2 regions of the Streptomyces sp. NPDC012825 genome follow, and region 2 is predicted to be linked to the other one. Evidence: riboswitches for the same ligand, from Rfam matches in the RefSeq annotation. Region 2 holds a riboswitch; the other holds the start of a gene.

Region 1 (14,969 bases), on a different contig from region 2:
TGTCGGTGCCCTCGCCGATGCGGCGCAGCAGCTGCCGGGCGGCGGGCAGTTGGGCCCAGCCCGCCTCGTGACCGTGGGTGGTGGCCACCAGGCGCCGGGCGCCGGCCCGGCGCAGGGCGGGGGCCATCAGGCCGAGCGGGGCCGCGGCGCCGAACCACACGGACGCGCAGCCGTGTTCGCGCAGCAGCGCGGTGGCGCGGGCGGTGACCCGGGGGGTGGGCAGCAGCATCGTGGTGCGGTCCCGGACGACCGTGAAGGGCTGTTCGGCGTCGAACGCGGCCGTCGCCTCGGCCCCTTCGCGTCCGCGCTTCCAGGTGGAGGCGTAGACCACGACCCGTTCGGGGTCCAGGCGGAGGGCCATGTTGTGCAGGAAGGCCTGGATTCCCCCGGGACGCGGCGGGAAGTCGTTGGTTACGATCAGGGTCTTGTGCATCGTGGCCGACAGTACGCGATCGCACCCGCAGCCCGGCACCACCACTCCCCCGCGCGAGCGGGCCGACCGGACGAGGACCAGTCAGTGACGACGGGCGCAGTGGGGAAGGGCTCGCGCACGGGCCCGTGGCTTGCCGTCGGTCTCTGGGGCCTCACCCGGGTCCTGCTCCTGCTGTGCGTGTTCGACGTCGTGGAGGTCCCGGGGCCGGACATCGCGTTCGACGTGGAGAACATCTACCGGGGCTGGTACGAGGTGCTGCGGAGCGGCACGTACCCGGTGGACGACGTCACCTGGCAGTACCCGCCGGCGGCGGCGTTCGTGATGCTCGCCCCCGACCTGGTGCCGTTCCTCGGCTACGCGGCCGCCTTCTTCGTCCTCGCCCTGCTCTGCGACGCGCTGGTCTTCGGGCTCCTCCTGTACACGGGCCGCCGGGCGGGCCGGACGTCCCGGGGCGCCTGGATCTGGCTGGCGGGCGTCGCGCTGCTCGGCCCGACCGCGTACGCCCGGTACGACGTGATGGTGACCGCCGCCGCCGTGGCGGGGCTGCTCGCGGCCGGCCGGAGCCCGCGGGTCCTCGGCGCGCTCGCCGGTTTCGGGGCGGTCCTGAAGGTGTGGCCGGCGCTGCTGCTCGTGGGCACCCGGAAGGGGCGGGCGGCGTTCCGCTCCTGGTCGGCGGCGGCGGGCGCGGCGGCCGGGGTGCTGCTGCTCTGCGTGCTGTGGAGGCCGGGGGCGCTGTCGTTCCTCTCCTTCCAGCGGGACCGGGGCACCGAGGTCGAGTCGCTGGGCGCGACGGTCTTCCACGTGCTGCGGCACTTCGGCTGGGAGGGCGAGGTGCGGATGAACTACGGCTCGATGGAGTTCCTCGGCCCGTACGTGCCGGCGGTGTCGACGGCCGCGATGGCGGTGACGGTCGGCGCCTTCGGCTGGCTGCTGCTGTGGCGGATCAGGGCGCGCCGGTTCGTCTCGTCGACGGTGGCGGACGCGGCCTTCGTGGCGGTGCTGCTGTTCACGCTGACGAGCCGGGTGCTCTCCCCGCAGTACATGCTGTGGCTGGTGGGTCTGGCGGCGGTGTGCCTGGCCTTCCGGTCGAGCCGGATGGAGCGGCCCGCGCACCTGGTGGTCTGGGCGACGGCGGTGACGCAGTTCGAGTTCCCGGTGTGGTTCTGGCACGTGACGCGGAGCGATCCGCTGGGCATGGCGGTCCTCTTCACCCGCAACGGCCTGCTGGTCGCCGCCGCCGTCCTCGCCTGCCGGATCCTGTGGCGTCAGACGGTCACGGAGCCGCGTCTCATCGGCACCGCGACCGTACCCGCCCAGGCGTCCGGCCCGGACCGGGAGAAGACCCTGTCCGGCTCGCTCCGCTGAGCGACGGCGGGCCCGGCCGTGATCCGGCCCGACCGGCGGGACACCCCCTAACCGAGCTGTTCCTCCACGTAGGCGCGCCAGTCCCCGGTGAACTCCTCCGGGGTGGTGTCCAGGACGTCGTGGAGCGCGTTCTCCACCGCGCCCTCCCGGACCGGGTGCGCGCCCACCGCCCGGTAGAACGCGGTCAGCTCCTCCTCGCCCCAGCGGTCCGCGATCAGCTCGCAGGCCAGCCAGCCGCCCTCGTAGGCCCGCGCCAGGGCCTCCGCGTCCCCGCCGAAGGCGAAGTCGGGGTCCTCGGGGAGCCGGGCGGGCGGCTCGCCGTCCCGGACCGCGCGGCGCAGCTCGGGCGCGGCCTGGGCGGGGGTGCGGTCGGTGTCCCGGTAGGCGACCCAGTCCGCGAAGCCCTCGGAGAGCCAGACCGGGGTCGACGGGGTGGTGTGGGCGCGGGTGGCCACGTGGACGGTCTCGTGGGTGAGGACGAGCTGCCGGCCGAAGTCGCCGAGCATCCCGTACGCCTCGGGGTTGACGATCACCCGGTCGGCGGGCGCGTCCGTCCCGCCCCTGGTCTCGCCCGTGGTGACGGCCGCTATCCCCCGGTAGGAGTCCCCCGGCGCCGCCAGCAGCTCCCCCATCGCGTCCAGGGAGCCGGGGACGAGGACGACCACCCGGCGGGCCCAGTCCCCGGACCAGGCGCCGGCGACGGCGGGGACCGCCCGGTCGGCCGCCGCCGCGATCTCCCGGAGCCGGGCCCGGTCCTGGCCGGCGCCGAGGACCAGCGAACGGGCCCCTCGGACGACCGTGACGTCGCCCTGCTCCCACAGCTGCCGGGGCGCGCCCTCGGCGGGCCGTTCACCGGTCACGTACCAGCGTCCGTCCCGCTCGGCGAGGTCCAGGACGCGGGCGCCGGTGACGGGCCGCCGGTCGTGGTCCCTGAGCCGGTAGCCGAGGTCGACGCGGGCGGTGGCCCGGTCGGGTGAGGTGCGGTCGACGCCGGTGACCTCGTACGACCAGCCGGCGAGCGGCACCGCGGCGAGCCGCCGGTAGAGGGTGAGGGCGGCCGGCGCGTACGCGGGGTCGAGGGCGGCCCGGTAGCCGGGCTCGTCGCGGGCGAGGAGGGCCCTGGCGTGCGCGTCGAGGAGCGTCTGGATCTCCCGCGTGGTCGCGCGGACGGGCCCGGTCTCCGTGCAGCCGACGAGGCCCGTCAGGGCGAGCAGCAGGGCCAGCAGGCAGAAGACCGCCGGCCGTCGCGCTCCGTATCCCTGACCCGCCACGCCTCCGATCGTACGGTCCGGACGGCGGGGGCGGCTCCCGGGGCGGGCGGACCCGCGCTCCGGCTCAGACCCGGGTCACCGTCACGTGCGACATCATGTTCACCGGGTCGTAGCGGACCCGGGCGCCCGGGTAGGGGGCGTGGACGACCTGTCCGTTCCCGACGTAGATCGCCACGTGGCTGGCGTCGCTCCGGTACGTGACGAGGTCCCCCGGTCGCGCCTGCGAGAGCGGCACCCGGCGGCCCGCGTACCGCTGGGCGGCGGAGGTGCGCGGCAGGCCGATCCCGGCCTGCCGGTAGGACCAGACCATCAGGCCCGAGCAGTCGAAGGCGGAGGGCCCGGTCGCCCCCCACACGTACGGCCTGCCGACCGCGCTCCGGGCGGCGGCCACGGCGGCGGCGACCCGTGAGGAGACCGGACCGGCGTCGACGGCGGCGGGCATCGTCTCCCCCGCCGGCCCGCCGGGGGCGCCACCGGCGCGGGCGTCCTCGCGGCCCCCGGTGCGGGAGGCGCGCTCCTCGAAGTCGGCGCGCTCCTCGGCGGTGAGGGAGGCGAGCACCCGGCGGGCCTCGGCGAGCTTCCGCTCGACGGTGCGCTTGTGGCGGGCGACCTCGGTGCGGCTGTGCTCCAGCTCGGCCAGGACCGTGCGGGCCTCGCTCCGCTGCTGGCCGAGGCGGCGCTGCTCCCGCAGGAGTTCGCCGAGCGCGGCGCTCTGGCGGGCGGTGAGCCGGTCGAGGGCGGAGGCGCGTTCGAGGTAGCTGTCCGGGTCGGAGGAGAGCAGCAGGGCGAGGGCGGGGTCGATGCCGCCGGAGCGGTACTGGGCCCCGGCGACCGAGCCGAGGACGCCCCGCATGCGGTTGACGCGCTCCTGGCCGCGGGCGAGGCCGTCCCGGGCCCGGGAGACCGTGCGGCGCAGCGCGTCCGCCTTCTCGTCCGCCTCGTTGTAGCTCTCCGTGGCCCGCTCGGCCTCCTCGAAGAGGCGGTCGACCGTGGTCCGGGCGGCCCCGGTGCCGGCCCCGGGGTCGGCGTTCGCGGGGACGGCCCCGAGGGACGCCGCCGCGGTGGCCGCGGCGGCGGCGGTGAGGACGGTGACCCGGGCGGGTCGGCGGTGGGACGCCACGGATCGCGCTCCGTTCGGCTCGACGCAGACTGGCGCGGCAGACAGTAGCGGCTGATCACTCTCCGTCCAACGAGGGCGCCGGGCACACAAAGTGACGCCCCGCCGGAGAACACAGGTCACCGGCGGGGCGTCGGGTCAGCGTGCGTCGCCGCGAACCACCCGTTCGGGCGGTGTACCGCGGCGGGTCGCGGGGGCGGGTCAGCCGATGCGGACGCCGAACTGGAACGAGCCCAGGTAACCCATCGCCTCGTAGCGGACGTTGGCGCCCGGGTAGGGGGCGTGCAGGACCGTGTTGTTGCCCGCGTACAGGCCCACGTGCGCCAGGTTGTTGAAGAAGACCAGGTCGCCCGGCTTGAGCTGGCTGCGGCCGATCTTCGTGCCGTCGTTCTGCTGGGTGTAGGTGACGCGGCTGAGCTTGGCGCCGGCCTGACCGTAGGCCCACTGGGTGAGGCCGGAGCAGTCGAACGAGGAGGGGCCCTCCTGGCCGGAGGCGTACGGCATGCCGACCCGGGTGGCGGCGGCGCTGAGCGCGGCGGCGCCGAGGCCGCTCGCGGGCGCCTCGTTGCCCAGGTCGACCCGCTCGCCGGCGGCGCGGCTGGCGCGCTGCTCCTTCTTCCGCTCCTCCTCCGCGATCCTGGCCTTCTCGGCCGCGGTGAGGGTGTTGAGGAGCTTCTGGGCCTCGGCCAGCTTGCCCTGGTACTTGCGCTTCTTGTCGCCGAGGGACTTGCGGACGTCCTCGAGGTCGCCGAGCTTCCCGGTGGCCTCGGCGCGCTGCTGGGACAGGGTGCGCTGCTTGGCCTGGATCTCGGTGAGCACGTCGGCCTGCTGGGCGCTCAACTGGTCGATCGCGGACGCCTTGTCGAGGTAGGTGTCCGGGTCGCCGGAGAGGAAGAGCTGGAGGGCCGGGTCGATGCCGCCGGAGCGGTACTGGGCGCTGGCGACCGAACCGATCTTGTCGCGCAGGGTGTTGAGCTCCTGCTGCCCCCGGGCCACCTTGTCCTGGAGCTGGCCGATCTCCTTCTGCAGCTCGCCCCGGCGCTCCTCGGCCTGGTTGTACTGCTCCGTGGCCTCCTCGGCCTCGTGGTGCAGCTCGTCGACCTTCGACTTGACCTCGTCGATCTTGGGCTTGGCGGGGGCCGCCTGGGCACCGGACTGGGCGGTGAGGGCGACGGCGGCGGCCGCGGTCACGGTGAGCACGGTCACACGGGTGCGGCTCGGCTGCTTGGGTCGACGGTGGGACGCCACGAAGGCGAGCTCCTTCTTCCTCAGAGCCGCCCAACCGGTCAGGGGCAGGCGGTTCCTCCGCCGTCACCCCGGATGGGTGATCGACCGCGCGAAGGTTCGAGGCCTGACCCTAGTGACCGAGTTGTGATCATTCAAATCCCACCGGAGAAAATCTCGCTCACACACCACATTATTTACATACACGGCACGGGCAGTGAGGGGAGGTTGACGGACCGCCGTCCAGAATCCGGGCATAGCGACCAGGAGTTACGATACGTCACGAGAGCCGCGAAAGCCGCTTCAGCAGCAAGGCGGACGCCACCGGACGCGCCCCCGCCTTCGCCACCCCGTCGGCCACCTCGCGGTCGGTGGAGACCACCACGACCGGCCGCCCCGGCGGCTCCGCCCGCACCAGCTGCCGGATCAACTCGTCCGCCGTCACACCGGGCTTGGAGAACAGCACCCGCACCCCGCGCGGCGGCGCGAGGAGCACCGGGGCCGCCAGCTCCGCCCCGTCGAAGACACAGGTGACCTCGGCGCCCGAGCGGGCCGCCAGGGCCGAGAGCCCGCCGAGCAGCCGCAGCCGCTGCTTCTCCAGGGGCATCGTCGGATAACCGGTCTTGGTGACGTTGTAGCCGTCGACGACCAGGTGCGTCTGCGGCAGCGACAGGAGCTGGTCCAGCAGCGCCGGGTCTGTCTCGGAGAGCGCCCGCGCCGCGATGTCCTTCGGGGACATCCGCCCCGGCTCCACCGCGTCCACGGTGTCCGCCGGGTGCGTCGAGACAGGTGGCAGCGCGAGTTCGCGGCGCAGCCCCTGGGCCGCGTCGAGGACCGTGTCGAGCAGCAGCCGCAGCCGCATGTCCTCCACCGAGCGTCCCTCGCGGGCGGTCCTGCGGCTGGCCTCCAGCGCCGCCTCGACCTCGCCGAGCCGGGCCCGCAGCCGCCGGCTCTCGCTCTCGGCGGCCGACACCTGGGCCGCCGCCTCCGCCCGCGCGGCCTCGATCTCGCCCCGGGCCTTGCGCAGCGCGGCCTCGCCCCGCTTCACGTCGCTCTGCGCGCTGCGCAGCTTGCGGTGGAGCGCCTCGGCCTCCTTGCGGGCCGCGTCGAGGTCGTTCCGCAACTGCTCGCTCTCGCCCCGGGACCGGTCCCGGGCGGCTGCGATCTCCTCGCGCAACCGCTCCAGTTCGCGCCGGCCGGCCTCGTCGGCCCGCTCGGCGTCGACCCGCAGGGCCTCCTCGCCGGCGGCGGCGACCAGCTTGACCCAGCCGGGCGGGCGCAGCACGTAGGCGGCCGCCGCCACGTCGACGGGGTCGGCGGCCGCGGGCGGGGTGCCGCCCTCCACGGCTCCGGCCAGCTCGGGCTGGCCCTGCTTGAGCCGTTCGCCGATCCGCTGCCGGAAGAGCGGGTCGCTCTCCAGGGCGGCCGCCATCGCGTTGCCGGCGAACTTGGCCCGCCGGCTCGCGGTGAACCGCGCGTACTGCCGCAGGGGCGCGGGCAGCTCCGCGACGGTCAGCCCGCCGAAGGCGTCCGCGACCAGCGCGACGACCCGCCGCCGTACGCCCTCCGGCAGTGGGTGGTCGAGCGTCTCGGCAGCGTCACCTGCCGCGCCGGCCGGCTCTCCACCGTGCGCGGGCTGCTCCACGATCCGTCACCCCTATGTCGTCCGCGCCGTCCCTCAGGAGGCGGCGCCCGGCCTGTCCACCAGTTCGATCTGATCCACCGCGTTGCACCAGCGGCAGCGGACCGACTCGATGGTCTCACTGACCACCTGCCGCTCCTCGACCGTCGGCTCACCGGCGAGGTCCAGATGGACGTACTCCACGACCTTGGAGGAGCGGGTCACGTCGAATCGGGTGAGGTTGCCGCAGAGCGTGCAGCGCCAGCGGGTCTCGGCGGTCGGCAGGGGAACCGTCGTCATCGAGCCGTCCTTCTTCCTGTTGCGTGGTACTCAGGTGCGGGAGCCGCGGTGCGCCGTCGAACTGCGGTCGTACTGCCCGCAACCCTACGGCCTCACGGCCGAGCGGGGGCACGGCGAGGCGCTCTGTCCCCTTCGTCCCGGGTGCGCCATGATCGGTCCGTGACCGATTGGCGAAGCGCGGTGACCGGTACCTGGCGGGGCGTCCGCGGCGGGCCCGCGGTGACGTACGGCCTGATCGCCGCCTGCTGCCTCCTCTTCCTGTTCAGCCCGGTCTCCGGACTGAACCCGGCGCACGGCACGGGGGACGCGCTCCTGGCGGCCCAGGGCTCGTACTTCCGCCGCTGGGGGGTCGTCCCCGCCGAGCTGATGAGCGGTGAGCCGCGCGCCCTGCTCACCCCGTTCACCGCGCTCTTCGTCCACGGCAGCTGGCTCCACCTGCTGGGGAACATGCTCTTCCTGTACGTCTTCGGCGCGATGGCCGAGGAGCGCATGGGGCGGTTCGCGTACGCCCTCTTCTACCTGGGCACCGGCTACCTCGCCCTCGCCGGGTACGCGGCGGCGCACGCCCACAGCGAGCAGACCCTCGTCGGGGCGTCCGGGGCGATCTCCGGGGTGCTCGGGGCCTTCCTCTTCCTCTTCCCGCGCTCCCGGGTCACCAGCCTCTTCCCCTTCCTCTTCTTCCTGCCGCTGCGCTTCCCCGCCTGGATCGTGCTGATCTTCTGGTTCACGCTCCAGTGGATGGCCGCGCGGGCGGCGGGCGCGGGGCCCGGCGTCGCCTATCTGGCCCACGTGGTGGGCTTCGCGATCGGCTTCCTCTACGCCTGGGTGCGCTACCGGGGTGGGGATAGAGTGAAAGCCCCAGCCGCGGCGACCGAGGGAGAAAGCCAGCCGTGATCACCGCGATCGTGCTCATCAAGACCAGCGTGGACCGCATCCCCGAGATCGCCGAGTCGATCGCGGCGCTCGACAGCGTCAGCGAGGTCTTCTCGGTGACCGGTACGTACGACCTGATCGCCATGGTCCGGGTTCCGCGCCACGACGACCTCGCGGACGTGATCCCCGGCAGCATCAGCAAGATCCCGGGCGTCGAGGCCACGGACACGCATGTCGCGTTCCGCACGTACTCGCAGCACGACCTGGAGGCGGCCTTCGCCATCGGTCTGGAGTCCTGAGGCTCCACGCGCGGAGAACGGTGAAGGGGCCTCCCGGTCGGGAGGCCCCTTCACCCGTACGAGTGAGCGATCAGCCGCGGTCGGGGACGCAGCGGCCGTCCTCGGTGCGGTACTTCCACCGGGCGCCGTCCCGGACGAGCTCCTTCACGGCGCCGACGAACCGCTCCACGTGCTCGTCGGGCGTACCGGCGCCGAAGCTCACCCGGATGGCGTTGAGGGACCGCTCGCCGGGCGCGGTCTCGGGGGCGCCGCACTCGCCCGGGTCCTGCGGGTCGCTGCCGAGCAGGGTGCGGACCAGCGGGTGGGCGCAGAAGAGGCCGTCGCGGACGCCGATGCCGTACTCGGCGGAGAGCGCGGCGGCGAAGTGGGAGCTGTTCCAGCCCTCCACGACGAAGGAGATGACGCCGACGCGGGGGGCGTCGTCGCCGAAGAGCGAGAGGACCCGGACCTCGGGAACCTCGGCGAGGCCCTCGCGGACCTTGGCGATCAGGTGGTTCTCGCGGGCGACGAGGGCGTCGAAGCCGGCCTCGGTGAGGGCCCTGCAGGCGGAGGCGATCGAGTAGACCCCGATGACGTTCGGGGAGCCGGCCTCGTGCCGGGCCGCGGTGGTGTGCCACTCCACGTCCACACCACCGTCGGCCCGACGCGCCACCTTGCGGGAGGCGCCGCCGCCCGCGAGGTAGGGCTGGGAGTCCTGGAGCCAGTCGGCGCGGCCCGCGAGGACGCCGGAGCCGAAGGGCGCGTACAGCTTGTGCCCGGAGAAGGCGATCCAGTCCACGTCCAGGTCGGTCACGGAGACCGGGTGGTGGGGCGCGAGCTGGGCGGCGTCGACCACGATCCGGGCGCCGTGGGCGTGCGCGGCGGCGGCCAGCTCCTTCACCGGCCACAGCTCGCCGGTGACGTTGGAGGCGCCGGTGACGCAGACCAGGGCGGGGCCGTAGGGGTCGCGGTCCGCCAGCGCCCGCTCCAGGGTCTCGACGGCCTGGGCCGGGGTGCGGGGCGCGTTGAGGTAGGTGACCCGGGCGTCGCGCCACGGCAGCAGGGAGGCGTGGTGCTCGGTCTCGAAGACGAAGACCTGGCAGTCCGCGGGGACCGCGGCGGCGAGCAGGTTGAGCGAGTCGGTGGTGGAGCGGGTGAAGACGACCTGGTCGCCGGGGCGGCAGTCGAGGAACTCGGCGACGGTGGCGCGGCTGTTCTCGAAGAGGTCGGTGGAGAGCTGGGAGAGGTAGCCGGCGCCGCGGTGGACGCTGCCGTAGTAGGGGGCGTACGCGGCGACGTCGTCCCAGACCCGCTGGAGGGCGGGGGCGCTGGCCGCGTAGTCGAGCGCCGCGTAGGTCACCTCGCCGCCGGTGACGAGCGGGACGGTCACGTCCCGGCCGAGGACGGGCAGCGGGGCGGCGCAGCAGGGGTCGGCGGACTCGGTGGCGGCGGTCTCGACGGTCTCGGCGGCGGTGGCGACGGCGGTGGCGACGGCGTTCGGGCGTGCGGACATGGCGGTATCTCCCGGCGGGCGGTGCGGAATGGCTTCGGTGAATCCCGTACGCGGCCGGGGACGGCGGGGTACGGGTGAGGCCTCGGAGGACGTGGGGGTACGCGGAAGGGACCCTGATCCGAGGGTGAAGAAGGGGCGGACTCGCCCTATCGCATTCGCTTGCTCACGGAAAAAGCTCCTCGAGAGACCAGGACCCCTGGTGTTCGAGGGGTCCGCGCTTGCCGTAGACCTCGCTGCCTACGGCCTGGTCATCACCCGGGGCACCCCGCCACGGACGGAGGGTTGCCGGACAGCAAGCCGGGGCCAAAACGCTGTCACTCGTGACCTGAAGAGCATCCTGCCACAGGAGCGCCGATGCGCAAGACCCCGGTCCGCATGCTGGACCGGGGTCGTACGGCGAAAGGCCGGAACGCTACGCGTTGCTGACGGAGATCCAGCGTTCCAGGGCCCGGCGGGCGGCGCCGGAGTCGATCGCCTCGGCGGCCTCCGCCATGCCGGCGCGGATCCGCTCCGTCAGGGCGCCCTCCCCCGGCGCGAGGGCCGCGAGGGCCGCCGCCGAGTTGAGCAGGACCGCGTCCCGCACCGGGCCGGTCTCCCCCGCGAGCAGCCGGCGCGCCACGTCGGCGTTGTACGAGGCGTCCGCGCCGCGCAGCGCCTCCACGGGCACGAGGTCGACGCCGACGTCCCGGGGGTCGAAGGCCTCCTCCCGCACCGCGCCGTCCCGGACCGCCCAGACCCGCGAGGTGGCCGTGGTGGTCAGCTCGTCGAGCCCGTCGTCGCCGCGGAAGACCAGGGCGGAGGAGCCGCGCTCGGCGAGCACCCCGGCGATGATCGGGGCCATCCGGGCGTCGGCGACGCCGGTCGCCTGGGCCCGGACGCGGGCCGGGTTGGTGAGCGGGCCGAGGAAGTTGAAGGTGGTGCGGATGCCGAGCTCCTTGCGGGCCGCGGCGACGTGCCGCAGCGCCGGGTGGAACTTCACCGCGAAGCAGAAGGTGATGCCCGCCTCCTCGGCGACCTCGGCGACCCGGCGCGGGGTCAGCTCCAGGTTGACGCCGAGCTTCTCCAGGACGTCGGAGGCGCCGGAGGCGGAGGAGGCCGCGCGGTTGCCGTGCTTGACGACCTTGGCGCCGGTGCCCGCGACCACGATCGCCGACATGGTGGAGATGTTGACGGTCTTGGCGCCGTCGCCGCCGGTGCCGACGATGTCGACGGAGGGGCCGGGCACCTCGATCGTGTTGGCGTGCTCGTACATCGTCCGGACGAGGCCGGCGATCTCCTCGACGGTCTCGCCCTTGGCGCGCAGGGCGACCGCGAAGCCGGCGATCTGCGCGTCGGTGGCCTCGCCGCGCAGGATGCGGTCCATGGCCCAGGCGGTGTCCTCGGCGCTCTGGTCGCGGCCGGACAGCAGGCCGTCCAGGACGACGGGCCAGGAGCGGCCCGCCGTGGTAGGTCCTCCAGCGGGGGTCGCAGCGCTCATGGCAGCTCCTGGGCGTCGTCGCATACGGATACGGGCCCACCCTATCGACCCCCGGGGACGGCGAAGAGCCCCGTCCATCGAATGGACGGGGCTCTCACCGTGGCGACTTCTGGGGAAGTCGGGAGGTTCGGGTGATCAGTGGTGGCCGTGGCCGCTCTGGATCTCCTTGTACTCCTCGACGGTGGGCTTGGCGATCTGGCTGTCGTCGCCGTAGTAGCCCTTGTTGAGCTTGACCCGCAGCTTCTCCACGGGGCCGATCTTCCGCTCGACGCCGTTCTCGTCGACGGCCGGCGGCAGCTCGGCGGGAGCGTACTGCTCGTGCGCCGTGAGGCGGTGCAGCTCGCCCTGGCTGAGCGGCTCGTGGACCTCGACGAACTCACCGTGCGGCAGGCGCTTGATGATGCCCGACTCGCGGCCGTGCAGCACCTTGTCCCGGTCGCGGCGCTGGAGGCCGAGGCAGATCCGCTTGGTGACGATGAACGCGATGACCGGACCGAGGAAGAAGAAGATCCGCACGAACCAGGTGATCGAGTTCAGCGACAGGTGGAAGTGGGTCGCCCAGAGGTCGTTTCCACCACCCACGAGCATGATCATGTACGCGGTGATCCAGGCGACGCCGAAGGCGGTGCGCGTCGGAGCGTTGCGCGGGCGCTGCGCGATGTGGTGCTCGCGCTTGTCGCCGGTGATCCAGGACTCGATGAACGGGTAGACCGCGATCGCGGCGAGCACCGCCGGGAAGATCGCCAGCGGGATCATCACGCCCAGGACCAGCGTGTGGCCCCAGAGGTTGATCTCCCAGCCCGGCATGACGCGGATCAGGCCCTCGGCGAAGCCCATGTACCAGTCGGGCTGGGCGCCGGTGGACACCTGGTCCGGGCGGTACGGGCCGAGCGCCCAGATCGGGTTGATCGAGGCGATCGCCGCGATGATCGCGATGACGCCGAAGACCAGGAAGAAGAAGCCTCCGGCCTTCGCCATGTACACGGGCAGCAGCGGCATGCCCACGACGTTCTTGTTCGTACGGCCGGGGCCCTCGAAGTGCGTGTGCTTGTGGACGAACACCAGGATGAGGTGGGCGACCATCAGGCCCAGCATGATGCCGGGCAGCAGCAGCACGTGCGCCGAGTAGAACCGGGCGACGAAGTCGCCGCCGGGGAACTCCCCGCCGAACAGGAACATCGAGAGGTACGTGCCGATGACCGGCACGGACAGGATCGCGCCCTGCATGAAGCGGACACCGGTGCCGGAGAGCAGGTCGTCCGGGAGCGAGTAACCGGTGAAGCCGGTGAACATGCCCAGGAAGAACAGCAGGAAGCCGAACAGCCAGTTGATCTCACGCGGCTTGCGGAACGCGCCGGTGAAGAAGACGCGCATCATGTGCACGAACATGCCGGCGAGGAAGATCAGCGCCGCCCAGTGGTGGATCTGCCGGATGAGCAGACCACCGCGCACCTCGAACGAGATGTGCATGGTCGAGTTGAACGCCTCGGACATCAGCTGTCCCTGGAGCGGGACGTACGGGCCCGCGTACTCCACCTCGTTCATCGACGGGTGGAAGAACAGCGTCAGGTAGACGCCCGTCAGGATGATGATGATGAAGCTGTAGAGGCAGATCTCGCCCAGCATGAAGGACCAGTGGTCCGGGAAGATCTTCCGCATGTTGGCCTTGGCCAGCGTGTAGATCCCCAGGCGGCCGTCGGCCCAGTCGGCGACCCGCTCACCGGCGGGCGCCTTCTTCTTGGTATCCGTCACGGTGCTCATCCGCGCTCCCAGAAGGCAGGACCGACGGGCTCGTCGAAGTCGCCGAGCGCCTCCAGGAAGCCCTTGTCGTTCACGCCGATCCGCAGCTGCGGAAGCGGGTGACCGGCCGGGCCGAAGATGACGCGGGCGCCGTCGGAGAGGTCGAAGGTGGACTGGTGGCACGGGCAGAGGACGTGGTGCGTCTGCTGCTCGTACAGGGAGATCGGGCAGCCCACGTGGGTGCAGATCTTCGAGAACGCGACGATGCCCTCGTGCGACCACTCGAGCTCGCGCTTGTCCTTGATGTCCTCCGGCTGGATCCGGACGATCATCAGGGCGGCCTTGGCGATCTCGGTCTGGAAGTCGTGGTCGTGCTCCGAGAGGCCCTCGGGCATCGCGAAGGTCAGCGAACCGACCGCGACGTCCTCGGGACGCAGCGGCTCGTGCGTGTTCATGTTGATGAGCTGAAGACCCTTGGCCCACATCGTGGTCCGGAGCTTCTTCTCGGGCAGCGGGCCCATGTCGCGCAGCAGGACGATGCCGGAGAGCGGTACGAGCGACAGCGCGCCGAACATCGTGTTGCGGATGAGCTTGCGGCGGCCCATGCCGGACTCGGCGGCACCGGCCGCGAAGTCCGCCATGACCTTCGCCTTGACCTCGGGCGACGCCTCGATCGGGTGACGCTCGTCGGCGACCTCGACGTCGGACATCAGGGTGCGGGCCCAGTGGACCGCGCCCGCGCCGATGAAGAAGAGGGCCGCGCCGAGGGTCAGACCCAGGGCGAAGTTGAGCGCGGACACCCGGCCGAAGGGCCAGATGTACACGATCTTGTCGACCGGGAAGATCACGTACGAGGCGATGAAGCCGACGGTGGCCAGCATCGACAGCGTGAACATGAAGGCGACCGCGCGCTCGGACCGACGGGCGGCCCGCTCGTCGATGTCCTGGATGCGGGGCTTGTGGGGCGGGAGGCCCGGGTCGGCGAACGGGTCGTCGGCGACCTTCACCGCGCCGTGCGCGGTGTCCTGCCCTGCCGGCAGGTTCTCTTCTGGAATCTCTTGGCTACTCATGACTTCTTGGCCTTAGCGGTGTGGGCCGCGACCCAGATGGCAACTGCGATCAGCGTGCCCAGGCCGAAGATCCAGCCGAACAGACCCTCGCTGACGGGGCCGAGGCCACCGAGCGAGAGACCGCCCGGGCTGTCGGCCTTCTCGCCGTTGACCGCCTGGACGTACGCGATGATGTCCTTCTTCTCCTTCTCCGGCATGGTCGTGTCCGGGAAGGAGGGCATGTTCTGCGGGCCGGTCTGCATGGCCTCGTAGAGGTGCTTCGGGCTCACGCCTTCGAGGCTCGGGGCGTACTTGCCGTGGGTCAGCGCGCCACCCTCACCGGTGAAGTTGTGGCACTGGGCACAGTTGGTGCGGAACAGCTCGCCACCCTTGGCGGCGTCGGCGCCCGCGGGGTCGTACTGCTTCTCGGTCGGCGTGATCGGGCCGGCGCCGAGGGAGGCCACGTACGCGGCGAGCCGGTCGATCTCGGCCTGCGAGTAGATGTTCTTCTTCTTCGGGACCTGGGCGCCCGGCTGCTGGGCCGGCATGCGGCCCGTGGCGACCTGGAAGTCCACGGCGGCCGAACCGACGCCGACGAGGGACGGGCCGTCAGAGGTGCCCTGACCGCCGGTTCCGTGGCAGCTGGCGCAGCCGACGGAGTAGAGCTTCTTCCCCTCCTCGATGGCGAGGGACTGGGCGGTCTCGTCG
Region 2 (14,969 bases):
GCCGTCCGCCCCGACGAGGGCGGCCTTCATGCCGGTGCCGCCCACATCCAGGGCGATGACGTGTTTCACGGGGAATAGTCTGGCCGCCACGGGGCAAAAGGTCTAGTCCACTGCCGAGGATTGTTGCGTACGGATACAAATTCGATTACCGGTCCGTCCCCTTCGTTCCCGGGGCGCGCCGGGCCTCCGCGCCCCGCCCGATCCGCGGCATTTCGGAAAGGGTGTTGCGGAAGTGATACCCGAGTGGTGTAGACCTCACGCCGGGTACGAGGCAGACTTGCGGCCCTGACAAGAGCAAACGTGCAGCTCAGTGCAGCTCAACGACGAGCAAAAGGTGGATGAAGCCGTGGAGCGGCGACGATTTCTTGGACTGACCGCGGCCGTCGCGGCCCTCGGACTGACCGCCACGGTCTCCGGCTGCGGCTCCCTGGGCGGCGACTCCGGCGACGTGACCCTGAAGCTGGTCGCCGCCGAGTACGACCTCACCGGCGGCGACTCCTCCAAGAAGTACTGGACCGATCTCGCCGCCGCCTTCGAGGCGAAGCACCCCGGGATCAAGGTCCGGGTCCAGGTCGAGTCCTGGGACGACGTCGACCGCAAGGTCGCCGAGATGGTCGAGGCCGGCGAGGCGCCCGACATCGCCCAGATCGGCGCCTACGCCGACTACGCGACCGCCGACCAGCTCTACGCCGCCGACGAGCTGCTCTCCATACCCGTGCAGGCCAACTTCCTCGCCCCGCTCGCCACCGCCGGCGAGCACAAGCGCACCCAGTACGGCCTGCCCTTCGTCGCCTCCACGCGCTCCCTCTTCTACAACAAGGACCTCTTCGAGAAGGCCGGCGCCGAGCCGCCCACCACCTGGGACGAGCTGGCCGAGGCTGCGGAGAAGCTCAAGAAGAAGGGCGTCCGCACCCCCTTCGCGCTGCCGCTCGGCCCCGAGGAGGCCCAGGCCGAGGCCATGATGTGGCTGCTCGCGGGCGAAGGCGGCTGGACCGACGCCACCGACCACTACGCGGTCGACTCCGAGGCCAACGTGCGCACCTTCGACTGGCTGCGCAAGAACCTCGTCGGCAAGGACCTCACCGGCCCCGTCGCCCCCGGCAAGCTCAACCGCAAGGCCGCCTTCGCCGCCTTCGCCGACGGCGAGGTCGGCATGCTCAACGGCCACCCCTCGCTCCTCAAGGAGGCCGCGAAGAAGGGCGTCGAGGTCGGGCAGGTCCCCCTCCCCGGCGTCGAGGGCCCGTCCCGGTCCTTCATGGGCGTCGCCGACTGGATCATGGGCTTCAAGCAGAACGGCCACCGCAAGGAGATCGGCGACTTCCTCAACTTCGCCTTCTCCGACGAGAACGTCCTGAAGTTCGCCGGGGACAACGACCTGCTGCCGGTCACCGTCAGCGCCTCCACCCGCATGGAGACCGACCCCGAGCACGCCAACCTGCACGTCTTCCTCAAGGTCCTCCCCGACGCGCAGCTCCCGCCGGTCGGCAAGACCTCGTGGGCCAAGGTCAGCGAGAACATCAAGCAGAACATCGGCAAGGCCGTCACCCCGGACGGGCGCCCGGCCGAGGTCCTGGGCTCGATCGGCCGAGTGGCGACGGCGGCCGAGGCCGCCGAGTAATAGGTTGGTCTTATGACCGAAGAGCCGGAAGCGACGCACGAGGGGGGCAGCGGGGGACCTGCCGGGCTCACCGAGCAGGAGCGGGCCCTCCTCGCCGTCGAGCGCCGCTCCTGGCCCGGCCCCGGCGCCAAGGAGCGGGCCGTCCGCGAGCGGCTCGGCCTCTCCCCGACCCGGTACTACCAGCTCCTCAACGCGCTCCTCGACGACCCGCGGGCCCTGGCCCACGACCCGGTGACCGTCAACCGGCTGCGCCGGATCCGCGAGGAGCGCCAGCGCAGGAGGTAGGGGAGGCCCCGCCTGGGTAGGGTCGGAAGCATGGTCAACAGCCTTCCGCACCCGACCACGTCCGCCGGCCGTGACGGTCTGGCCGCGATCCTCGCGCGGCCGCAGGAGACCGTCGTCGCCCTCGACTTCGACGGCACCCTAGCCGACATCGTGCCCGACCCCGAGTCGGCCCGCGCCCACCCCGGCGCGGTGGCCGCCCTCGCGGCGCTCGCCCCCCGGGTCGCCTCCGTGGCCGTCGTGACGGGCCGGCCCGCCGGGGTCGCCGTCCGCCACGGCGGCTTCGCCGGCGTCCCCGGCCTGGAGCACCTCGTCGTCCTCGGCCACTACGGCGCCGAGCGCTGGGACGCGGCGACCGGCACCGTGCGGGCGGCCCCCGTCCACCCGGGCGTGGCCGCCGTCCGCGCCGAGCTGCCCGGCTTCCTCGACCGGGCCGGGGCCTGGCAGGGCGTCTGGATCGAGGAGAAGGGCCGCGCGGTCGCGGTCCACACCCGCAGGGCCACCGACCCGGAAGGCGCCTTCGAGGCGCTCAAGGCCCCCCTCGCCGACCTGGCCGCCGGGCACGGGCTCGTCCTGGAGCCCGGCCGGATGGTCCTGGAGCTGCGGCCCCCGGGCGTGGACAAGGGCGTGGCGCTCACCGCGTACGTACGGGAGACGGGCGCCGGGTCCGTGCTCTACGCGGGCGACGACCTGGGCGACCTGCCCGCCTTCGCCGCCGTCGAGAAGCTCCGCTCCGACGGCACCCCCGGCCTCCTGGTCTGCAGCGGCTCCGTCGAGGTCCCGGAACTCTCCGACCGCGCCGACCTCGCGGTCCCGGGCCCGGCGGGGGTGGTGGACTTCCTGACGGCGCTGGCGGAGGCGGTGTAGGGGGCGGGTCCGCCCGGGTTCAGTTCTGCGCCTGCCGGAGCCGGTCGGCCTGCTTCGCGATCAGCCCGTCCGGGAACGACCGTACGGTGTGGCCGGCGACCGACAGCTTGCTGAAGGCCGCCACGGTGTTCCCCACCCGGACCACGGTGTACTCGGTCACGTGCGGGCCCGCCTCGGAGGGGGCGCTGATCTCGAACCGCGCGGACTCGTCCCCGACGCCGGGGGCGGCGCCGAGGGTGACCGCGCCCTTGTAGAGCCCGGCTCGGCCCTGCTCGTAGTACCGGCAGGTCTTCAGGCCCTCGCCCACGGCCGCGAACGCCTCCTGCGCGCCGGTCCCCTCGTACGAGGCGAGCACGGTCTCGCCGCCGTAGACGTCGCCCTTCCAGTTGAACGTCTGCCCGGCCGCGCCGGGGGCGCTCCGGGCGCCGAGGGCGTCGAGGGAGGGGACGCAGGCGGGCTCGGACGGGGGCTCGACCTCGGGGTCGTCGTCCCCGCGCTCCAGGACGGAGACGGGATTGGCGTACGAGCCGGAGACCGCCTCGGCGGTCAGCGCGGCCGCGACCAACTGCTCGGGGGTCAGCCTCCGTACGGCCTCTTCCGGAGCCGGGGTCGCCGTCGTGGCCGCCCCCGCCGCCGGGGAAGCCGGCGCGGACGGCTCCGCCGCGCAGTCGGCGGCGCCCAGCACGAGAGCGGTCACCAGACCGAGAACGGCGGAAGCGCGCGGAGGGCCTGTGCGCAGGGGACCTGTCCCTGAACGATGCGGATGATCAGGCGGACGGTACCGGCCGCGCACGCGGGCCACCAGGAATTTCCGGTGGTCGCCCGTACTCCTCGGCGGGCGGAGGCGGAATGGCGGCGACGCGCGGGTTCCGACCCCGTCAGTCGTCGGACCCGATCGGCCGGATCATCGCGGTGAGCACCGGAGACTCCGGGGACGGATGGTTGAGGCGGTCCGGGAGGGCCCGTCGTGCCGGAGCCCCGTCAGCCCTCCCGTGCCAGCAGGTCGATCACGCCCGTCAGGTCCTCCTTCCCGCCGCCCAGGTCCAGGCGTCGTCGCATCAGGGTGAAGTAGGGGGTGAGCAGCTCCGGGCTGACGCCCTGCTGGTCGGCCGTGCGGAGGAAGGTCGGGGTGCCCGCCACCTGCATGGCGAGGCGGGAGACGACGCCGTCGGTGTAGTCGCCGCTCGCGAGCTGCCGGGCGGTCTGTTCGACCGACGGGCCGGCCATCGCCGTGATCCAGTCCCGCAGCAGCGGGGCGAACGCGACCGGGTCGACGTCCTCCCGGCGGATCAGGGCGAAGGCGTGCGCGGCCCCGGCGAACATGCCGTACATGGCGCTGAGCAGGGCCACGTCATGGAGGGCCGCGAAGCCCGGGTCCTCGCCGACGTAGGTGGTGCCGGCCGGGACGGCGAGCGTGTCCCGGTGCCGCTCGAACAGTTCCCGCGAGCCGCTGTAGAAGACGTAGCCGCCGGCCCCGGAGACGCCGATCATCGGCGGGACGGCCATGATCCCGCCGTCCAGGTAGCGGGCGCCGCGCTCCTCGGCCCACGCGGCGCGGGACCGGGCCTCGGCGGGTGTCGTCGTGGTCAGGTTGACCAGGTCCTTCCCGGCCAGGTCGACGCCGTCCAGGGCGGCGCCCACGGAGGCGTCGTCGAGGAGGCAGACGAGGACGAGGGGGCTCGCGGTGACGGCCCCGGCCGCGCTCCCGGCGGCCTCCGCCCCTTCGGCGGCGAGCGCCTCGGCGCGGGCCGGGGTGCGGTTCCAGACGGTGAGCGGGTGGTCGGCGGCGAGCCAGGCGCGGGCCAGGGCGGTGCCCATGGTGCCGAGGCCGAGCAGGGTGACGGGGGTTTTCCCCACAGTGCTTCGTGTCATGGCCGTTAGGCTGGTTCCAGGGTCCGGGGGCCATCAAGTACGCACTTCGGAGTGGGTGGTTACCCCGGGGGAAGCGAGCAGGTCGGAGGGGCGGGGACATGGCGACGCCGAACAGGCCGGGCACGCCGGACGGGCACGTCTGCGGGATCGACACCGCCATGGAGGTCATCGGCGGCAAGTGGAAGGTGCTCCTCCTCTGGGCGCTCCACGAGCAGCCGTACCGCCGCTTCGGGGAGCTGCGCCGCCTCGTCCCGGGCATCACCGAGAAGGTCCTCGCCTCGCACCTGCGCGAGATGGAGGCGGACGGCATCGTGGACCGCGTCTCCTACGACGAGGTCCCGCCCCGCGTCGAGTACACACTCACCGATTCCGGCGTCCGCCTCAACGACGCCCTCGAACCGCTGGCGGAGTGGGGGAGGGGGCGGCGGGCCCCCGCCCATCACCTCTCCGGGACTTCCGGAGGGGACCTCATGGACGGGACGCGCCGGCTTCCGCCGTCGGGCAGCCGATGAGGAGGATCGTCGATCTCGTCGCCCTGCCGGACGGTGGATACCGCGCGGTGTTCACCCTCTGCCTGGTCGACTCCGCCTACTTCGCCCAGGAGCCGTTCCAGATCGGGGTGGGGTGTCTCCGGGAGCACGTGGACGCCTTCGCGCCGGGCCTGGCGAAAGCGGTCTCCGAGGCCACCGGCCCCCCGCTTTGATCCGGCCTCTCCATACCCCTACGGGGCTCCCCTCAGGGCCTCCAGCTGGTTCAGGAACCAGCGCTGCGGGGGCAGGGCCGTGGAGGCCGTCGCCAGGCGCTTGGTGCGGTCGGCGCGTTCGGGCGGGGGCATCGTGAGGGCCGTGTGGAGGGCCTCGGCGGTCTCCGAGACGTCGAAGGGGTTCACCGTGAGGGCGTCCTCGCGCAGTTCCTCGTACGCGCCCGCCTCCCGGGAGAGGACCAGGGCGCAGCCCGCCTCCGAGACCACCGGTATCTCCTTGGCGACCAGGTTCATGCCGTCGCGGACCGGGTTCACCAGGGCCACGTCCGCGAGGCGGTAGGCCGCGAGGGAGCGGGTGAAGTCGTCCTTCACCGAGACCAGGACCGGCGTCCAGTCCTCCGTGCCGAACTCGGCGTTGATCTCCTCCGCCAGGGTCCCGACCGCGGTCGTGTACGAGCGGTAGACCTCCAGGTCCTGGCGCGAGGGGTACGCCGAGGCCAGGTGGACCACCCGGCCGCGCCACTCCGGGTGGGCGGTCAGGAGTTCGCGGTAGGCCAGCAGGCCGCGCAGGATGTTCTTCGACAGCTCGGTGCGGTCCACGCGGACGATGGTCTTCCGGTCGCCGACCTCCGCCCGCAGCTCCGCGAGCCGCTCGTCCACCGCCGGCCGGTACGCCAGCGCCCGCAGCTCCTCGGCGTCGACGCCGAGCGGGTACACCGAGACGCGCGTCCCGGTGCCCTCCACGTCCGCGCCGGCCGCGAAGGCCTCGGCCCAGGCCGTCGTGTGGAAGCCCAGCTCGTCCGCGCCGAGCATGCCCCACAGCAGCTCCTCGCGGATGTCGTCCGGCAGCATCCGCAGGTACTCCGGGGACGCCCACGGGGTGTGGGTGAAGTGCGCGATCCGCAGGTCGGGGCGGAGCTCGCGGAGCTGTCCGGGGACCAGGGCCAGGTGGTAGTCCTGCACCAGGACCGCCGCCCCCTCGTCCGCCGCCCCGGCCAGCGCCTCCGCGAAGGCGCGGTTGTAGGCGCGGTACGACTCCCAGCGGCGCCGGAACTCCGCGTCGTACACCGGCTCGCGCGGGACGTCGTACAGGTGGTGGTGGAGGAACCACAGCACCGAGTTCGCGATGCCGTTGTACGCGTCCGCGTACACGTCGGGATCGATGTCCAGCATCCGCACGCCGGGCTCCCCGACCCCGCGCCGGACCGCCTCCCGGTCGCCCTCGCCGAGGGCCGCGCACACCCACACGCTGTCCTGCGAGGAGACGGCGCTCAGGCCGGAGACCAGACCGCCGCCGCCCCTGCGGGTGTCGAGCGAGCCGTCCTCGCCGAGCACGTAGGAGACGGGTCCACGGTTGGATGCCACGAGCACAGTAGCCATGTGGCGAACCTAGCCCGTCCCGTAAACGCTCAAACGTACGTATACAAGACGAGGGGGTTCCGGCCACGGAGGGTCAGCGGAGGGTCGGCGGGGAGGGCGCGGAGAGGCTCGGTGGGGCCCGGAGGGGTTCAGAGGTCGGGGTGGTCGCGCAGGGCCGCCCTCGCCACCAGGCCCGTCGCCGCGAGCGCCGTCACCAGGCCGCCGAGCAGCCAGAGCCGTTCCTCGCCGCCCCGGGACCCGGGCGGGGTGACCGCCCTCCCCGGCGCGCCCGGTGCCGGGGAGGCGTGGACGGGGGCCGGTGGCGCCGGAGCGGCGGCCGCCGTCGCGGGCGCCCACGTGACCGCCGTCAGGACCGCCGCCGTCACCGCCGGCGTCCTGCCCCTGCCCCTGCCCCTACCTCTGCCCCTGCACCTGCGTCGTCCGAAGTCCATGGAACCCATGGAAGCCGAATGTATGTAAATCGGGTCGTATGGTCGCGTTACGCCACGCGGCGGCGCGCGTACTCCGCGATCTCCACCATCGGAGGCCGCTCCTCCGTGTCCACCGGGTACGTGCGGGGCTCGAAGCCCTCCTCCCCCCGCTCGAACTGCGTCAGCCACGGCCGCACCAGGTGTCCCCGCGACAGCCTCAGCTGCGCCGTCCGGTAGATCGTGGCCGCCATGCGGCCGAGAGCGTGACCGTCCTGGTGCCGGTGCTTGCGGACCCCCACGTCCACCTGCGCCAGCCCGTCCAGGCCCACCGTGTGCAGCGCGTCCACGAGGAGCCCCAGCTCCACCCCGTAACCGACCGGGAAGGGCAGCCGCTCCAGGAGCGAGCGGCGGGCCGCGTACTCGCCGCCGAGCGGCTGCACGAAGCCCGCCAGCCGCGGCCAGTGGAGGTTGAGGACCGGGCGCGCCATCAGCTCCGTCACCCGGCCGCCCTGACCGGGGGCGTCGCCCAGCGGCCGGTCGTACATCGCCTTCACGAGGTGCACCTCGGGGTCGGTCAGGAGCGGGCCCACGATCCCCGTCACGAAGTCCGCGGAGAAGTCCCGCAGGTCCGCGTCCACGAAGCACACCACGTCCCCGCCGGTCACCATCAGCGACCGCCACAGGACCTCGCCCTTGCCGGGCACGGCCGGTATCCGGGGGAGGACGTCGTCCCGCGCGACCACCCGCGCCCCGGCCGCCGCCGCGACCTCCGCCGTGCGGTCCGTGGAGCCCGAGTCGAGCACCACCAGCTCGTCGACCAGCGGCACCGCCTCCGACATCAGCTCGCGGCGGATCACGCCCACGATGTCCCCGACGGTCGCCTCCTCGTTCAGCGCCGGCAGCACCACGCTGACCGTCGTCGAGCGCTTGGCGGCGAGGATCCGCTCCAGCGGCCGGTCCGCCACGGACCAGGACCGCCGGGACAGCCAGCGCTCCACCTCTTCCAGCACGTGATCTCCATCTCGCGGTTCGGACGGGCCGTCCAAGCGCCCGGGCCTTCGGTTACAGTCTTGAACAACGCAGCGACCCCCCGCACGTCGGGGTGGCGACCGCGCCGGAGCACGGGAACGAAAGTCCCGGCGTTTCCACAATCGAATACCGCTCATCCAGAGGGGCAGAGGGAAACGGCCCGTTGAAGCCCCGGCAACCCTCCAGTCGGTTCGTCTCGTGATCCACCGAGGCCCCCGGCTAGGGAAGGTGCCAAATCCGTCTCAAGGCGAAAAATTCGTCATTGAGAAAGATGAGGAGAAAGGGCCTCCCCTCCATGGCTGTACAGACCGTCGCACCCGCCACCGCCGTCGACCTCGGTTCCGCTTCCGGACTCTCCTGTCGCGAATGCGGCGAGGTCTTCGCCCTCGGTCCGATCTTCGCCTGCGAGCTGTGTTTCGGACCGCTCGAAGTCGCGTACGACCTGCCCGTCGGCGACCCCGAGGAGCTGCGGAAGCGGATCGAGGCCGGCCCCGCCAGCATCTGGCGCTACGCCCCCCTCCTGCCCGTCCCGGCCGACGTCGCCGAGAAGCCGAACCTGAACCCCGGCTGGACCCCGCTCGTCAAGGCCGACAACCTCGCCCGCGAGCTCGGCGTCGCCCCCGGCAAGCTCTTCGTCAAGGACGACTCCGGGAACCCGACCCACTCCTTCAAGGACCGGGTCGTCGCCCAGGCCATCGAGGCCGCCCGCGCCTTCGGCTTCACCACCCTCTCCTGCTCCTCCACGGGCAACCTGGCCGGCGCCGTCGGCGCCGCCGCCGCCCGCGCCGGCTTCCGCTCCTGCGTGTTCATCCCGCACGACCTGGAGGACGGCAAGGTCGTCATGGCCGGTGTCTACGGCGGTGACCTCGTCGCCATCGAGGGCAACTACGACGACGTCAACCGCTTCTGCTCGGAGCTCATCGGCGACCCGCTCGGCGAGGGCTGGGGCTTCGTGAACGTCAACCTGCGCCCGTACTACGGCGAGGGCTCCAAGACGCTCGCGTACGAGATCTGCGAGCAGCTCGGCTGGACGATCCCGGACCAGCTCGTCATCCCGATCGCCTCCGGCTCCCAGCTCACCAAGATCGACAAGGGCATCCAGGAGCTCATCAAGCTGGGCCTCGTCGAGGACAGGCCGTACAAGATCTTCGGCGCCCAGGCCGAGGGCTGCTCCCCGGTGTCGGTGGCCTTCAAGGAGGGGCACGACGTCGTGCGGCCCCAGAAGCCGAACACGATCGCCAAGTCGCTCGCCATCGGCAACCCGGCCGACGGCCCGTACGTCCTCGACATCGCCCGCCGCACCGGCGGCGCCGTGGAGGACGTGAACGACGAGCAGGTCGTGGACGCGATCAAGCTGCTCGCGCGCACCGAGGGGATCTTCGCCGAGACGGCGGGCGGCGTGACCGTCGGCGTCGCGCGCAAGCTGGTGGAGAACGGTCTGATCGACCCGGAGCTCACCACCGTCGTCATCAACACCGGCGACGGGCTCAAGACCCTGGACGCGGTGGCCGACACCTCCCGGGAGACCGCCACCATCCGCCCGAGCCTGGAAGCGTTCCGCGACGCCGGCCTGGCGCACTGAACTCCTCAGGTCCCCCGAAAGGTTGAGAAGCATGGCCGTGAACGTCCGCATCCCCACCATCCTCCGCACCTACACCGGCGGTCAGGCCGAGGTCCGGGCCGAGGGCGCGACCCTCGCCGAGGTCATCGAGGACCTGGAGAAGAACCACACGGGCATCGCCGCCCGCGTCCTGGACGACCAGGGCAAGCTGCGCCGCTTCGTCAACGTCTACGTGAACGACGACGACGTGCGCTTCGAGCAGGGTCTGGAGACGGCCACCCCGGCCGGCTCGGGCGTCTCGATCATCCCGGCGGTCGCCGGCGGCTGCTGAGCCGCGTCCGCCGAGCCGCGTCCGCCGAGTCGCGCACGCCGAGCGGTTCCCGTTGTCCCGTCTTTCTTGAATTGCCCCTTCCGCGTCCACAAGCGGAAGGGGCAATTCTGCATGGTTGAGCGCGGTAGAGTTGGGGAAGTCCCCTCCGCTGCTCATGCCGGGTGCATATGAGAACGCGCCCCGACCTGACAAGAAGCAGCCAAAGTGCACGCGCCTTCTGTACCTTCTGCGCGTTTTGCCGGGCCCGACTTGCCCCGTGATTCGGGGAAACCTCCCCAATTCCCCTTTCCGGGCCGCCCAGAATTCCCGTCCGGATGACCTGTTGCAGAGGGCAGTTGGGCAGATACATTCAGCCGCGGTCGACGCGCTCCGGCGCAGGGTCTGACCCGGGGTTCGTGAAGTGCGGCCCCGCGCAAGGGCCAGTAACAGGGGAGTTAGGCATGGCTCAGGGCACCGTCAAGTGGTTCAACGCGGAGAAGGGCTACGGCTTCATCGCGGTCGACGGTGGTGCGGATGTTTTCGTCCACTACAGCGCGATCCAGATGGATGGCTACCGCAGCCTCGAAGAAGGACAGCGAGTCGAGTTCGAGATCTCGCAGGGCCAGAAGGGTCCGCAGGCGGACATGGTCAAGCTCGCCGTCTGAGCGCGGCGCGATCGGCCGACGACGCAACGCCGTCGAGGGGCCCGCATCCCCCAGGGGACGCGGGCCCCTCGCGCGTTCCCGGACCTCCCCGGATCCCTGCCTCCCCTTCCCGAAACCCGAGAGTCGCTTGCACTCTCCTAGGGCGAGTGCTAATCATTGGCGTTAGCACTCGGAAGGTGAGAGTGCTACGAGGATCGGGCAGACGAGGCCGCCGGCCGGGTGGGGCAAGGAACCACGCGGAGCTGCGGAGGCCGTCCGTCGCGGGCGTCGGCGCGGTCCTGGAGCGTTATCCACCCCATGTCCGGGAGGACCACTTCACATGGCCAAGATCATCGCGTTCGACGAGGAGGCCCGGCGCGGTCTCGAGCGCGGCATGAACCAGCTCGCTGACGCCGTCAAGGTCACCCTCGGCCCCAAGGGCCGCAACGTCGTCCTCGAGAAGAAGTGGGGCGCCCCCACGATCACCAACGATGGTGTCTCCATCGCCAAGGAGATCGAGCTCGAGGACCCGTACGAGAAGATCGGCGCCGAGCTGGTCAAGGAAGTCGCCAAGAAGACGGACGACGTCGCCGGCGACGGCACGACCACCGCCACCGTCCTCGCCCAGGCGCTCGTCCGCGAGGGCCTCCGCAACGTCGCCGCCGGTGCCAACCCGATGGCCCTCAAGCGCGGCATCGAGAAGGCCGTCGAGGCCGTCTCCGGCGCCCTGCTCGAGCAGGCGAAGGATGTCGAGACCAAGGAGCAGATCGCCTCCACGGCCTCCATCTCCGCCGCCGACACCCAGATCGGCGAGCTCATCGCCGAGGCGATGGACAAGGTCGGCAAGGAAGGCGTCATCACCGTCGAGGAGTCCCAGACCTTCGGTCTGGAGCTGGAGCTCACCGAGGGCATGCGCTTCGACAAGGGCTACATCTCGGCGTACTTCGCCACCGACATGGAGCGCATGGAGGCGTCGCTCGACGACCCCTACCTCCTGATCGTCAACTCCAAGATCTCCTCGGTGAAGGACCTCCTCCCGCTCCTGGAGAAGGTCATGCAGTCGGGCAAGCCTCTGCTGATCATCGCCGAGGACGTCGAGGGCGAGGCCCTGTCGACCCTGGTCGTCAACAAGATCCGCGGCACCTTCAAGTCCGTCGCGGTCAAGGCCCCGGGCTTCGGCGACCGCCGCAAGGCCATGCTGAACGACATCGCCATCCTCACCGGCGGCACGGTCATCTCCGAGGAGGTCGGCCTCAAGCTGGAGAACGCGGGCCTCGACCTGCTCGGCCGCGCCCGCAAGGTCGTCATCACCAAGGACGAGACCACCATCGTCGACGGTGCCGGTGACAGCGACCAGGTCGCCGGTCGCGTGAACCAGATCCGCGCCGAGATCGAGAACTCCGACTCGGACTACGACCGCGAGAAGCTCCAGGAGCGCCTCGCGAAGCTGGCCGGCGGCGTGGCCGTCATCAAGGCCGGCGCCGCGACCGAGGTCGAGCTCAAGGAGCGCAAGCACCGCATCGAGGACGCCGTGCGCAACGCGAAGGCGGCCGTCGAGGAGGGCATCGTCGCCGGCGGTGGCGTGGCCCTGCTCCAGGCGTCGACCGTCTTCGAGAAGCTGGAGGCCGACCTCTCCGGCGACGAGGCCACCGGTGCCGCGATCGTGAAGCTGGCCCTGGAGGCCCCGCTGAAGCAGATCGCCGTCAACGCCGGCCTCGAGGGCGGCGTCGTGGCGGAGAAGGTCCGCAACCTGCCCGTCGGCCACGGCCTGAACGCCGCGACCAACGAGTACGTCGACCTCATCGCCGAGGGCATCATCGACCCGGCGAAGGTGACGCGCTCCGCGCTCCAGAACGCCGCGTCGATCGCCGCGCTGTTCCTCACCACCGAGGCCGTCATCGCCGACAAGCCGGAGAAGGCCGCCGCGCCGGCCGGCGGCGGCATGCCGGGCGGTGACATGGACTTCTGATCCTCGGGGATCTCCTGATCCCGGGATCGGCGGTTCATCGCTGAACGCGAACGAGGGCGGCACCCCTGCCGGGGGTGCCGCCCTCGGGCGTTGTACGAGCCCGTTGCCACGACGTCGCCGACCGTGCGGACGCGACGGTGTGCGGTATCCGTACGGACTCCCCTTCCGAAGTCCCTCCGTCCGGGTACGGGACGTCAAATCCCTGGTTCGGCGAGGGCGTCGAGGGTTCCTGTGCGGGCTTCGTACGGTTGCCGTACGCGCCGGCCGGTACGCCGTGACCCGTCGGACGCGGGACCCGGCAACGTCCCCGGACCCGAAGGCGCGGTTTTTCCGGTGGCGTTGCGCTTGCGCACGCCTGTACGATCCGGCTGCCGGCAGATGGGGGGCATCGGGCCGGCTCCCGGCTCCGGCACGCGCGCGTACCCGTACGCGGACTCCAGTACGCCCGCATCCGTACGCGCCCTGCCGTTCCCGCCTCCCCTGTCGCACCCGACATCACGCCGCACGGCACGACGCCGTCCCGGCCCACCCGCACGAGGGGACCCACTTGTCCGTCCGAAGAGCCGTCGCGCTCGCGCTGAGCGCGGCGCTGGGAATCACCGGTCTGGCGGCCGCGGCGCCCGCCGCGACGGCCGCGCCCGACTCCCCGTACGAAGTCACCGTCGCCGCGCCGCCCAGCAGCGTCCCGCCGGCCCGGCGCCTCCTCGACGCGGGGACCGGCCTGCAGAGCTACAACCCGGTCACGGAGAAGCTGGAGTGGCAGAGCCTCGCGGACGGGCGGACCGCCGCCCCCCGCGACCTCTGCGACTCGCTCATCGGCATCGTCTTCCAGGGCGACAGGTTCGGGTGCTTCAGCTCCCACCACGACACGGGCACGGCCACCGTCCACGACTGGACGACGGGCGAGACCCTCACCCGGGAACTCCCCGCCGGTCACCGGTGGATCGAGATCCTCGGCGGCGCGAACCGGCTGCTCACCTCCAGCACCGACGCCGAGGGCACCACGACGCTCCACCTCCTCGGACTCGGTCCCGGCGCCCCCGAGGACATCGCCGTGCGGATGCCGGAGTCCTCCGTGGGACGCCCCGGCATCCTCGGTTACGACGCCCGGGGCGCGGTCGTCGAGTACCAGCGGGCCGCGGGCGACAAGGGCCTCGCGGTCCTCGACTTCGCCACGGGCGCCCTGACCGCCCTGCCGGATCTGCCCGCGTGGCCCCTGGGGTACGTGTTCGCCGGTCTCAGCGCGGACCGGGTCGTCGTGTACGGCCTCTCCAGCGCGTCGAGCGTCTTCGTCCTCCCCCGCGGCGGCGGGCCCGTCACCACCGTGAAACTGCCGGACGGCGGTGACGCCCACCACGGCCGGGCCGCCCTCCTGGGCGACTGGATGGTCAGCCACTACGGCCCGCTGGACGGGACCCGCCCGGTCAGGGCGACCTCCCTCGTCACCGGCGAGACCCGCTCCCTGGGATTCTCCACCGTCGTCGGCTACCAGATGGCGGTCGGCGCGGACGGCGGCCTGTACCTCGAGGGCGGCACCGACCTCGGCCACTGGGGCGTGCGCCGCGTGGCCCCGGGCGCCGCGGGCGCGCCGGTCGCCACGCAGGTCCTGGCCCTCCCGTCCCGGACGGTCGACCGCGTCGGCCTGACCCTGGCGAACGGCCTGCTCACGGCCGGGCACGAGGACTTCGGGAAGCGGAGTGCCGTCCGGTACGACCTCTCCCCGACCGAGCCGCGCACGGTCACCGAGCGCTGGAGCTGCGATGCCGGCACCGGCACCGGCACCATCTCGAACTGCCCGCCCGCCGGCGCCGCGGACGTCGGCCCGAAGTGGTGGGCCGACACGGGTGACGGGCGGCTGGTCACCCTGTTCACCGAGGACATCCCGCCCTTCCGCGGCGACCCGCCGTGCATCGGCTGCGTCATCACGGCACGGGTGACCACGCCCGGCCCCGGCGGGGGCACCCGCAGCGTCAAGCTGGACACCGACCGGAGGATCAGCCCGGTGCGCGTCCTCGGCGCCGCCGGACGCTACCTGCACTTCCTGGCCACCGAGAACTACGAGACCCGCTCGGTCGTCGCGGACGTCGAGACCGGGAAGGTCCTCTCCGTCTCCGACCGGACGAACCAGGCCCTGTGGGGCAGCTGGCTCTGGACGTCGTCCACGGCGAACGACACCGTCTCGGCGGTCGACCTGCGCACGGGCGCCACCGTCGCGACGGTGGACCTCGGCACCGACTGCGGCGTCCTCGACTTCGACGTCGTCGGCAAGTGGATCTACGCCCGCTGCGGCGACGGCACGTCCGCCGTCGTGTACGACCGGGAGA

What was found. A riboswitch is a leader RNA that binds a small molecule or an ion and turns the genes downstream of it on or off. The one in region 2 is predicted to bind S-adenosylmethionine.
Region 1: another riboswitch for S-adenosylmethionine. It lies ahead of ACFY7E_RS17195 (aminotransferase class V-fold PLP-dependent enzyme); the one in region 2 lies ahead of thrC (threonine synthase).

The regions. Positions count from the first base shown of each region.
Region 1 is NZ_JBIBBZ010000006.1:353,929-368,897, forward strand. It holds gene ACFY7E_RS17150 (glycosyltransferase family 4 protein) at 1-433, opposite strand, end outside; gene ACFY7E_RS17155 (glycosyltransferase 87 family protein) at 518-1,798, shown strand; gene ACFY7E_RS17160 (hypothetical protein) at 1,846-3,069, opposite strand; gene ACFY7E_RS17165 (NlpC/P60 family protein) at 3,134-4,189, opposite strand; gene ACFY7E_RS17170 (NlpC/P60 family protein) at 4,388-5,434, opposite strand; gene ACFY7E_RS17175 (NYN domain-containing protein) at 5,691-7,055, opposite strand; gene ACFY7E_RS17180 (hypothetical protein) at 7,089-7,331, opposite strand; gene ACFY7E_RS17185 (rhomboid family intramembrane serine protease) at 7,491-8,225, shown strand; gene ACFY7E_RS17190 (Lrp/AsnC family transcriptional regulator) at 8,222-8,503, shown strand; gene ACFY7E_RS17195 (aminotransferase class V-fold PLP-dependent enzyme) at 8,574-9,995, opposite strand; SAM riboswitch class IV at 10,205-10,321, opposite strand; gene trpD (anthranilate phosphoribosyltransferase) at 10,408-11,472, opposite strand; gene ACFY7E_RS17205 (cytochrome bc complex cytochrome b subunit) at 11,608-13,233, opposite strand; gene ACFY7E_RS17210 (Rieske 2Fe-2S domain-containing protein) at 13,230-14,282, opposite strand; gene ACFY7E_RS17215 (c-type cytochrome) at 14,279-14,969, opposite strand, start outside.
Region 2 is NZ_JBIBBZ010000001.1:103,382-118,350, forward strand. It holds gene ACFY7E_RS00550 (ROK family protein) at 1-69, opposite strand, end outside; gene ACFY7E_RS00555 (ABC transporter substrate-binding protein) at 335-1,618, shown strand; gene ACFY7E_RS00560 (DUF3263 domain-containing protein) at 1,631-1,903, shown strand; gene otsB (trehalose-phosphatase) at 1,934-2,767, shown strand; gene ACFY7E_RS00570 (hypothetical protein) at 2,787-3,464, opposite strand; gene ACFY7E_RS00575 (NAD(P)-dependent oxidoreductase) at 3,749-4,639, opposite strand; gene ACFY7E_RS00580 (winged helix-turn-helix transcriptional regulator) at 4,738-5,151, shown strand; gene ACFY7E_RS00585 (hypothetical protein) at 5,148-5,342, shown strand; gene ACFY7E_RS00590 (trehalose-6-phosphate synthase) at 5,361-6,722, opposite strand; gene ACFY7E_RS00595 (hypothetical protein) at 6,851-7,087, opposite strand; gene ACFY7E_RS00600 (glucosyl-3-phosphoglycerate synthase) at 7,201-8,142, opposite strand; SAM riboswitch class I at 8,292-8,439, shown strand; gene thrC (threonine synthase) at 8,457-9,743, shown strand; gene ACFY7E_RS00610 (MoaD/ThiS family protein) at 9,775-10,053, shown strand; gene ACFY7E_RS00615 (cold-shock protein) at 10,494-10,697, shown strand; gene groL (chaperonin GroEL) at 11,017-12,645, shown strand; gene ACFY7E_RS00625 (FG-GAP-like repeat-containing protein) at 13,193-14,969, shown strand, end outside.